4 regions of the Pseudomonas sp. S04 genome follow, and region 4 is predicted to be linked to each of the others. Evidence: riboswitches for the same ligand, from Rfam matches in the RefSeq annotation. Region 4 holds a riboswitch; each other region holds the start of a gene.
What was found. A riboswitch is a leader RNA that binds a small molecule or an ion and turns the genes downstream of it on or off. The one in region 4 is predicted to bind cobalamin.
Positions count from the first base shown of each region.

Region 1: linked by a shared signal. The riboswitch ahead of cobO (cob(I)yrinic acid a,c-diamide adenosyltransferase) and the one ahead of PspS04_RS14325 (ABC transporter substrate-binding protein) in region 4 are both predicted to bind cobalamin.
Region 2: linked by a shared signal. The riboswitch ahead of cobW (cobalamin biosynthesis protein CobW) and the one ahead of PspS04_RS14325 (ABC transporter substrate-binding protein) in region 4 are both predicted to bind cobalamin.
Region 3: linked by a shared signal. The riboswitch ahead of PspS04_RS17205 (TonB-dependent receptor plug domain-containing protein) and the one ahead of PspS04_RS14325 (ABC transporter substrate-binding protein) in region 4 are both predicted to bind cobalamin.

Region 1 is NZ_CP019427.1:4,639,253-4,641,451, reverse strand. It holds gene PspS04_RS20545 (PQQ-dependent sugar dehydrogenase) at 1-704, opposite strand, end outside; cobalamin riboswitch at 842-1,078, shown strand; gene cobO (cob(I)yrinic acid a,c-diamide adenosyltransferase) at 1,160-1,771, shown strand; gene PspS04_RS20535 (cobyrinate a,c-diamide synthase) at 1,782-2,199, shown strand, end outside.
Region 2 is NZ_CP019427.1:2,450,982-2,453,180, reverse strand. It holds gene cobN (cobaltochelatase subunit CobN) at 1-162, opposite strand, end outside; gene cobW (cobalamin biosynthesis protein CobW) at 166-1,233, opposite strand; cobalamin riboswitch at 1,333-1,543, opposite strand.
Region 3 is NZ_CP019427.1:3,889,881-3,892,079, forward strand. It holds cobalamin riboswitch at 848-1,051, shown strand; gene PspS04_RS17205 (TonB-dependent receptor plug domain-containing protein) at 1,257-2,199, shown strand, end outside.
Region 4 is NZ_CP019427.1:3,245,996-3,248,194, reverse strand. It holds gene PspS04_RS14325 (ABC transporter substrate-binding protein) at 1-971, opposite strand, end outside; cobalamin riboswitch at 1,117-1,308, opposite strand; gene PspS04_RS14320 (CopD family copper resistance protein) at 1,499-1,942, shown strand; partial or broken gene PspS04_RS14315 (c-type cytochrome) at 2,142-2,199, opposite strand, start outside.

The DNA.
Region 1 (2,199 bases), 1.4 Mb from region 4:
TCCTGCTCCAGGCCGTTTTCCCCGACATTGCTGTTGGAGCCCACCGTGACATACAACTTGCTGCCGTCCTGGCTGGCAATGACGTTTTTGGTCCAGTGGTGATTCAGCGTGCCACCGGGCAGGTCGATGACTTTCATGGGTTTGGTGGTGATCGAGGTTTGTCCCTCGACATAGTTGAAGCGCAGCAAACGATCGGTGTCGGCGACGTATAGGTCGTTGCCGACCAAGGTCATTCCAAACGGCGAATTGAGGTTTTCGATAAAACTGCTGCGGGTTTCGGCCACGCCATCGTGGTTGCTGTCGCGCAGCAGGGTGATGCGGTTGGCGCTGGGCACCGCGGCCCCAGCGCGGTCCATGACCTTGCCCATGACCCAGCCACGGATGCCCTTGCCATCTTCAGGCTTGGCTGGCGCATTGGTTTCTGCGACCAGTACATCGCCATTGGGCAGTACATAGAGCCAGCGCGGATGCTCCAATCCTTCGGCAAAGGCGACTACCTGGGTGCCGGGCGCTGCGGTTGGCTTGGCGCCATTGGCCCAGCCGACAGCGGGCGCGATGTTGACCGTGGGAATAAGGGTTTTGTTGGGTTCAGGCAGCTTGGGCGAAGGCCCGGTGCCATCCTCGACCCTGAGGCTCGAGGATTCTCCACAGGCGACCAGGCCTGCGGCCAGGGCGATGACACCAACGAGGCGGGACGTGGACATGCGGCTCTCCCTTAGAATGCACTGCTTAAGCCATAGAGGCGTCAGCATGACCTTAGGTTCAATTCGTCAGGTGGCGCTTTGCATTCTTGCTGCCGATTAGCCCGGCTTTAATTGACGCTCCACCCCCAACCCACTAACCTTCGCGACTTGTTTCAGGTGCTCGGTGACCCCAGGGTCGATCGAGTGAAACAGGGAAGCCGGTGAGCGCGCGTTCTATGACAGAACGGGTGACGATCCCGGCGCTGCCCCCGCAACGGTAAATGAGTGAAAACGACGCTTTGAGCCACTGTATCGGTGTCCGATATGGGAAGGCGCGTCGTCCGGCCAGCGCGCCACTCATGAGCCCGGAGACCGGCCTGATCCATCCAGCGGCATCACGGTGGGCGATGCCAGGCTTCTTGCCGTCTATTTCTATGCCTGCCCGCCGTTATCCAGCCTCAACGGAGAGCTCCCCCATGACTGATTCCCCTGATCGTGACGAACGCCATCTGGCGCGCATGCAGCGCAAAAAAGCCGTGATCGATGAGCGTATTGCCAACTCACCCAACGAATGTGGCCTGCTGCTGGTGCTGACCGGCAACGGCAAAGGCAAGAGCAGTTCGGCGTTCGGCATGCTCGCCCGCGCCATGGGCCATGGCATGCAGTGCGGTGTGGTGCAGTTCATCAAGGGCCGCAACAGCACGGGCGAGGAGCTGTTCTTCCGGCGCTTCCCGGAGCAGGTGCGGTTTCATGTGATGGGCGAAGGGTTCACCTGGGAAACCCAGGACCGCCAGCGCGATATCGCCGCTGCCGAGGCCGCCTGGCAGGTGTCCCGCGAACTGCTGCGCGACCCGGCCATCGGCCTGGTGGTGCTCGATGAGCTGAACATCGCCCTCAAGCATGGCTACCTCGATCTCGATCAGGTGCTCAGCGACCTGCAAGCCCGCCCGCCGATGCAACACGTGGTGGTTACCGGCCGCGCGGCCAAAGAGCAAATGATCGAACTGGCTGACACCGTCACCGAAATGGGCGTGATCAAGCATGCGTTCCAGGCCGGGATCAAGGCGCAAAAAGGCGTCGAGCTGTGAGCCTCTTTTCATGACCAGCAGTCGTTTTTGCCCGGCGGTACTGATCGCCGCGCCAGCCTCCGGGCAGGGTAAGACCACCGTCACCGCGGCCCTGGCCCGTTTGCACCGCAATCAGGGGCGCAAGGTCCGGGTGTTCAAGTGCGGCCCGGATTTTCTCGACCCGATGATTCTCGAACGTGCCAGTGGCCAGCCGGTGTATCAGTTGGACATGTGGATGGTCGGCGAGCAGGAAAGTCGCCGTCTGTTGTGGGAAGCCGCCGCCGAGGCTGACCTGATCCTGATCGAAGGGGTCATGGGCTTGTTCGACGGTACCCCGTCCAGTGCCGACCTGGCGCGCCACTTCGGCGTGCCGGTGCTGGGGGTGATCGACGGCACCGCCATGGCCCAGACCTTTGGTGCACTGGCGTTGGGTCTGGCGCGTTATCAGC
Region 2 (2,199 bases), 800 kb from region 4:
CAGGCTCGGGTAGTCATCCGGCAGTTGCTGGGCCACTTCGGCCAACAGTGCCAGGCTGGAGTCGCCGCTGCACAGGATCACCAGGTCGGCGGGGGTTTGCCCGAGGTCGGCAATGTTGTCGTCGGCAACAAAACCGCCGGGCTGGGTCCTGAGCAGGTGCATGGGTCAGACGCTGAGCGCGGCGCGCAGTTGCGCTTCGAGCAAGGACGCATCCAGCGCCTGGCCGATCAGCACCAGGCGTGTGGTACGTGCTTCGTCCGCGCCCCACTGCCGGTCGAAATGCTTGTCGAAGCGCGTGCCCACGCCCTGGATCAGCAAGCGCATCGGCTTGTTCGGGATCGCGGCGAAACCCTTGACCCGCAGGATGCCGTGCTGGACCACCAGTTGGGTCAAGGCATCGAGCAGCAGGCTTTCGTCGGCTTGCGGCAGTTCGATGGAGATCGAGTCAAAGGCGTCGTGATCGTGGTCATCGTGATCATCACCGTCGTGATGGTGATCGTGATGGCTGTGGCGGCTGTCGATGTGTTCTTCGGAACCGGCACCCAGGCCAATCAGCACGTCGAGCGGCAAGCGCCCGCTGCTGGCTTCGATGATCTTGACCGCTGGCGGCAGCTCCTCGGCAACTTCCAGGCGTACCCGGGCCAGGTCTTCAGGGCTGATCAGGTCGGCCTTGTTGAGGATTACCAGGTCGGCACTGGCCAGTTGGTCAGCGAACAGTTCGTGCAGCGGCGACTCGTGGTCCAGGTTCGGGTCGAGTTTGCGCTGGGCGTCGACCTGGTCCGGGAAGGCGGCGAAGGTGCCAGCGGCCACGGCCGGGCTGTCGACCACGGTGATCACCGCGTCGACTGTGCAGGCGCTGCGGATTTCCGGCCACTGGAAGGCCTGGACCAGCGGCTTGGGCAAGGCCAGGCCGGAGGTTTCGATGAGGATGTGGTCGAGGTCGCCGCGACGGGCCACCAGTTCGCGCATCACCGGGAAAAACTCTTCCTGGACGGTGCAGCACAGGCAGCCGTTGGCCAGCTCATACACCCGGCCTGTAGCTTCTTCTTCGGTGCAACCGATGGTGCACTGCTTGAGGATGTCGCCGTCGATGCCCAGCTCGCCGAACTCGTTGACGATCACCGCAATGCGACGGCCCTGGGCGTTGTCGAGCATGTGCCGAAGCAAGGTGGTTTTACCCGAGCCGAGGAAGCCGGTGACGATGGTGACGGGGAGTTTGGCCAGTGTTTTCATCGGATGCCCTTTGGCAAGGTGGCGGGCATACGGGACGAGAAGCCACAACGCGCAGGCGTGCGGAAAGCGTTCGCCACCGGATCACCCCGCCCGGTTGTAGTGAGAATCTGGATCGAGGCAGGTCTCCTGGCTGACGGTGGGCCGGTCTTTCGACTGGCGGTTCCTGCGCCTTCCCGCCGCTTGAGATCAAGCGTGCAGTGGCCTGGCAGAAACAGCACCGTTCACAGTTGCGGGGGCAGCCGCGGCATCAACCGCGTTCCCTTCTTAGCTTCGGCGCACGCGCCAAAGAACCTCGAAGGCGCAAGGCTACGCATCGCGTCGGGGCGGGTCAATGTTCATGCCGTGTTCTGTGGTGCCAGGAATGCGGCCATCGCGGGCAAGCCTTGCTCCTACAGGGGAGTGGGAACACTGGTGGCAGCGGGTTTGCCCGCGATGGGCATAGGTATCTACACAACTTTGTAGCGGTCTGTGGCGAGGGGGCTTGCTCGTGTGGCGGCCTCTGGGGTGTTGGATTAGACCGAGTACATATCCATTTTTGCGGTAATGGCCTCCTATGGTTCCGCTTTTACAGCGGCTCACTTTTGGAGGAGCCCAAAAGTAAGCAAAAGGCTCTTGCCCCACCACTCGGCACCTCGCTTAGGCTCGGTGTTCCCTCACTCCGGCTTGAATCCGTGGGCCGCCGCCACGCGCCATCCATGGCGCGGGGCGGCTAACCCGGCGTCCTGCCGGGTTACCCACGGCTTCAAGCCTGCGTTCGGCCAGCGTGGTTAACGGGGCGCCCAGGATCAAAAGCCAGAGCCAGAGCCAGAGCCAGAGCCAGATCAAAAGATTGCTGACTTCGTCAGCGTCTTAGGAAGTAGAAGCTACACCGCGCATGCCCTAGCGATCAGGTCGGCTTTTAGGCCGCCTCGCTTTGTTTTTGATCTTAGGCGCCCCGTTAACCACGCTGGCCGGAGTCCGATATTG
Region 3 (2,199 bases), 640 kb from region 4:
GCCTCTGGGGTGTTGGATTAGACCGAGTACATATCCATTTCTTCGGTAACGGCCTCCTATGGTTCCGCCTGACGGCGGCTCACTTTTGGACAGCGCAAAAGTAAGCAAAACGCTCTTGCCCCACCACTCGGCACCTCGCTTAGGCTCGGTGTGCCCTCACTCCGGCTTGAATCCGTGGGCCGCCGCCACGCGCCATCCATGGCGCGGGGCGGCTAACCCGGCGTCCTGCCGGGTTACCCACGGCTTCAAGCCTGCGTTCGGCCAGCGTGGTTAACGGGGCGCCCAGGATCAAAAGCCAGAGCCAGAGCCAGAGCCAGAGCCAGAGCCAGATCAAAAGATTGCTGACTTCGTCAGCGTCTTAGGAAGTAGAAGCCACACCGCGCATGCCCCAGCGATCAGGTCGGCTTTAAGGCCGCCTCGCTTTGTTTTTGATCCTGGGCGCCCCGTTAACCACGCTGGCCGGAGTCCGATATTGATTTGGGGGGTAAACCGGCAGGACGCCGGTTTAGCCGCACTGGGCCAGGGAGGGCCCATTGCGGCGGCCCCCCAAATCAATGTCGGAGTACGGGCATGCCGAGCCTAAGCGAGGCACCGAGTGGTGGGGAAAGAGCGTTTTGCTTACTTTTGCGCTGTCCAAAAGTGAGCCGCCGTCAGGCGGAACCATAGGAGGCCGTTACCGCAGAAATGGATATGTACCCCGCCTAATCCAACCCCCCAGAGGCCGCCACGCAAGCAAGCTCCCTCGCCCCAGGCCGCTACAAATTTGTGTAGATACCTACGGCCATCGCGAGCAAGCCTTGCACCTAGCGCCCACCTGATTATTTGACGAACGGTCATCCGAGTGTTCAGATACCGCCCAGTTTCAGGTGTCTCATGCCGCCGTGCATGAGGTGAAACGGGAAACCGGTGCGCCCTTTCAGGGTTAGTCCGGTGCTGCCCCCGCAACGGTAAGCGAGTGACGCGTTCGACAGACCACTGGGCCCAAAGGCCTGGGAAGGTGAACGCTTCGAGCCTCGCAAGCCCGGAGACCGGCCTGGAATTTCTGTTTGGCAAACCTGCGGTGGGCGGGCATGGGCCGGTATTGGCGCGTGTCCGGTACTTTCTCCTGCGTGCTTCTGCGAAGATTTTTTTCGAGAAGACCAAAAATGACTCAGATTCCAACTCCTTCCAGCCAGGACCAGCGTCCTGCGCGACTGTATGCCTGTGGCGCCCTGCTCTGCCTGATCAGCCCACCCGCCCTGGCCGACACCTCGGCCATGACCCTCGACCAGCAACTCGTCAGCGCCCCGTCGGTGGAATCCACCACCGTCGCCGAAATGGCGCGGTTCGGCAGCAAGGTCGAGATCATCGACCGCGCCCGGATCGAACGCGCCGGCCCCGACGCCGACATCACCCGCGTGCTGCAGATGTCAGTGCCCGGCCTCTACGTCGCGCCGAAAAACGGCCCCTTCGACTACGCCAACTATTCGCTGCTGGGTGGGCGCAACGACGACACGCTGATCCTGCTCGATGGCGTGCGCCTGAACAATCGCCTGTACGGTGGGCTCTACCTCGACACCCTGCCGGCCAATGCCATCGAACGCATCGAAGTGCTCAAGGGCGGACAAAGCCTGCTGTTCGGCACCCAGGCCGTGGCCGGGGTGATCAACATCGTCACCCGCAGCGCCCAGACCCGCGAGACCTCCGGTGAAGTCAACATGGGCCTGGACAGTTTCATGGGCCACAGCGGCGACGCGCGCGCCGAACAGATCGTCAGCAACGGCTTTGGCGACCTTGGCTTGCTGGCGTACGTCAGCCACAACGTCTCCGACGGCTACCAGCCATTTCGCAGCAGTGACATGCGCAGCACCGCCACCGACCGCAAGCGCGGCTACGAAGTCAGCACCTTTGGCGCCAAGGCCACCCAGGCCTTCGGCGACGATTCGCGCCTGGAACTGTTCTACCAGTACAGCGACGCCAACCTGGACTTCGCCCGCCCCACGGACAACCGCAACACCAGCAACGACCGGGTGCAACAGATCGCCACGGCGACCTTCGAACAGCAGGTCAATCAAGACCTGAGCTACTTCCTCAAAGGCCACGTCAACGACTGGGACACCCGCTACACCCGGGTCTACAACCTCGAAGGCGGCGGCACCCGGGTGCTCAATCACAACGACTACTGGGGCTTCACCGACTGGGGCCTGCAGGCCGAGGGCA
Region 4 (2,199 bases):
TCAAGGCCGTCGAACATCCGCACGCTGGCCTGCATGGCCATGGCGTCGAGGATAATGATGCGGTTGTGTTTGACCGCGTCCATGTTGCGGGTCACCGGGTCGCTGCGCAGGAATTGCAGTTTCTTTTGATAGTCGTCAGCTGGAAAACGCCGACGATCCATGCGCGCGATGACCAGGAAGGTCGGGTTCGCCTTGGCAATGGTTTCCCAGCCGACGCTTGGCCACTCTTCGTCGGACTCCACCACGTTGCGCACGCCCAGGGTATTGAGCATGAAGTCGGGAATACCCTTGTGTCCGGCGACATAGGGATCGATATCCAGGCTGGCGCTGGAGAACCAGACCAGCGCGCTGGTGTGCTTCAGGTCCTGGTTCTGCACCGTGGCCACCGATTTGGCCAGGCTGGCTTTGAGCTGCGCGTTCAACTGCTGCGCACGCTCCTGGACATCAAAAATCTCCCCTAGCTGGCTGATGCTCTTATAGAGACTGTCGACCCGGAACGGCGCCAGGCGAGTACCGTCGGCCCCCACCAGGTTGTCCTTGGACTCACAGTCCGAGGGCATCAGGTAGGTCGCAATCTTCAGCTCGTCAAACTGCTCCCGTGTACCCACCACCCCTTGCGGACCTACCATCCACTCCAGCTCGACGGCGACCAACTCCGGGCGCTTGCCGATTACCGACTCGAAACTTGGATCGTTATCGGCCAGGCGTTCGATCCCGGCGTTTTGCGCCTGGTACTGGGGCAACACATCGTTGAACCACAGGGAAGTCCCGACCAGTTTGTCTCCCAGCCCCAGGGCAAAGAGCATTTCGGTCCCGGCCTGGCCAATCGTCACGGCCCGAGCCGGGGCGTGGGCGAAGGTCTGTGTGCTGCCACAGTTTTGCAGCGTCAGCGGGTACTGAGTGGGCGCAGCCTGGGCCAGTGAACAAAGACCCAGGCCCGTGGCGAGGGCGACAACGCGGGGCAGCAGCATGATGCAATCTCCATTTGAACCGTACACGGAGCTGGGGTGTAGGGCCTGGAAACACATCAACGAGCGCTGCCGAAAAGCCGGGCAGGGGTCGATCACCAAAGTGACGCACGCGCAAGGATGTCCCTCCCGGACACCCCGCCGGTTAGTGATTGTTGCGTCGCCGGCAGGTCTCCTGACTGATGCGTCATGGCGTGCTCCAGCCTTCCCGGGTGATCCCAGTGGCAGTTAAGGAGCAGGCTCAGCACCTACAGTTGCGGGGGCAGTTCCGTTTGATGCGTTGCGCGCATCACGGATTCCCTATTATTCCCAAGTGGAAACCGGCGGCGGCATGGTAGTCGATTGGGGAGTTGGAGGCGAACGTATGTTCTGTTCACGGGCTACAAAACCCGCGGCGATTCAGAGTGGGGGCGTTGTGGCTTACTTGATCGATGTCAACCACATGGAACGGGCGGCTCTGTAGTCTCTAGAGACCGACATCCCGTGCGCTTGTGGCGTAGCGGGTTGTCTTGACTCTAGGCGAAGCCACCATGATCTATCCGCTTCTTCTGACGCTGCACCTGTTTGCCGCCCTGATCTTTATCGGCACGGTGTTCTTTGAGGTCCTGTTCCTGGAAAACATCCGCAAACAGCTACCCGCCAGGGTCATGCTGCTGGTCGAGCAGGGCATCGGTCGGCGCGCGCGTTCGCTGATGCCGTGGGTGCTGCTGGTGTTATTCAGTGCGGGGCTGGGCATGGTCTGGCTGCGCTACCTGCCAGTCCTTGGCGCACCATGGGCTTCATCGTTCGGCACATTACTGGCCTTGAAAATCGTGGTGGCCGCAAGCGTACTGCTGCACTTCCTGATGGCCATGTTTTTGTTCAAAAGTGGCCGAATGAGCCCGCGATACCTGCGGTTCATACACGTCAGCCTGTTCTGTCACATGATCGTTATCGTGCTGCTGGCCAAGGCTATGTTCTATCTGACCTGGTGATCGGCGTTGACCGGTGGTCTGTCCTTCCAGGACTTTGTTTGTGCTTGACGCAAATCAAGGCGTATTGATCACACTGTTGATCCGCAGCCAGTCTCGGAGCCCCGTCATGCTCGATATCCTACACAACCCCGGCGAGCTGATCGCCCGCTGCGATCAGGGCGTACTCGATCCCAACTTCAGGTTTGACCAACACTTTTCAGGTTTTCAGCGTCTCGGCCATGCCCCATTCCGGTGGCGTCGGCGGCGTGTGCTGAATG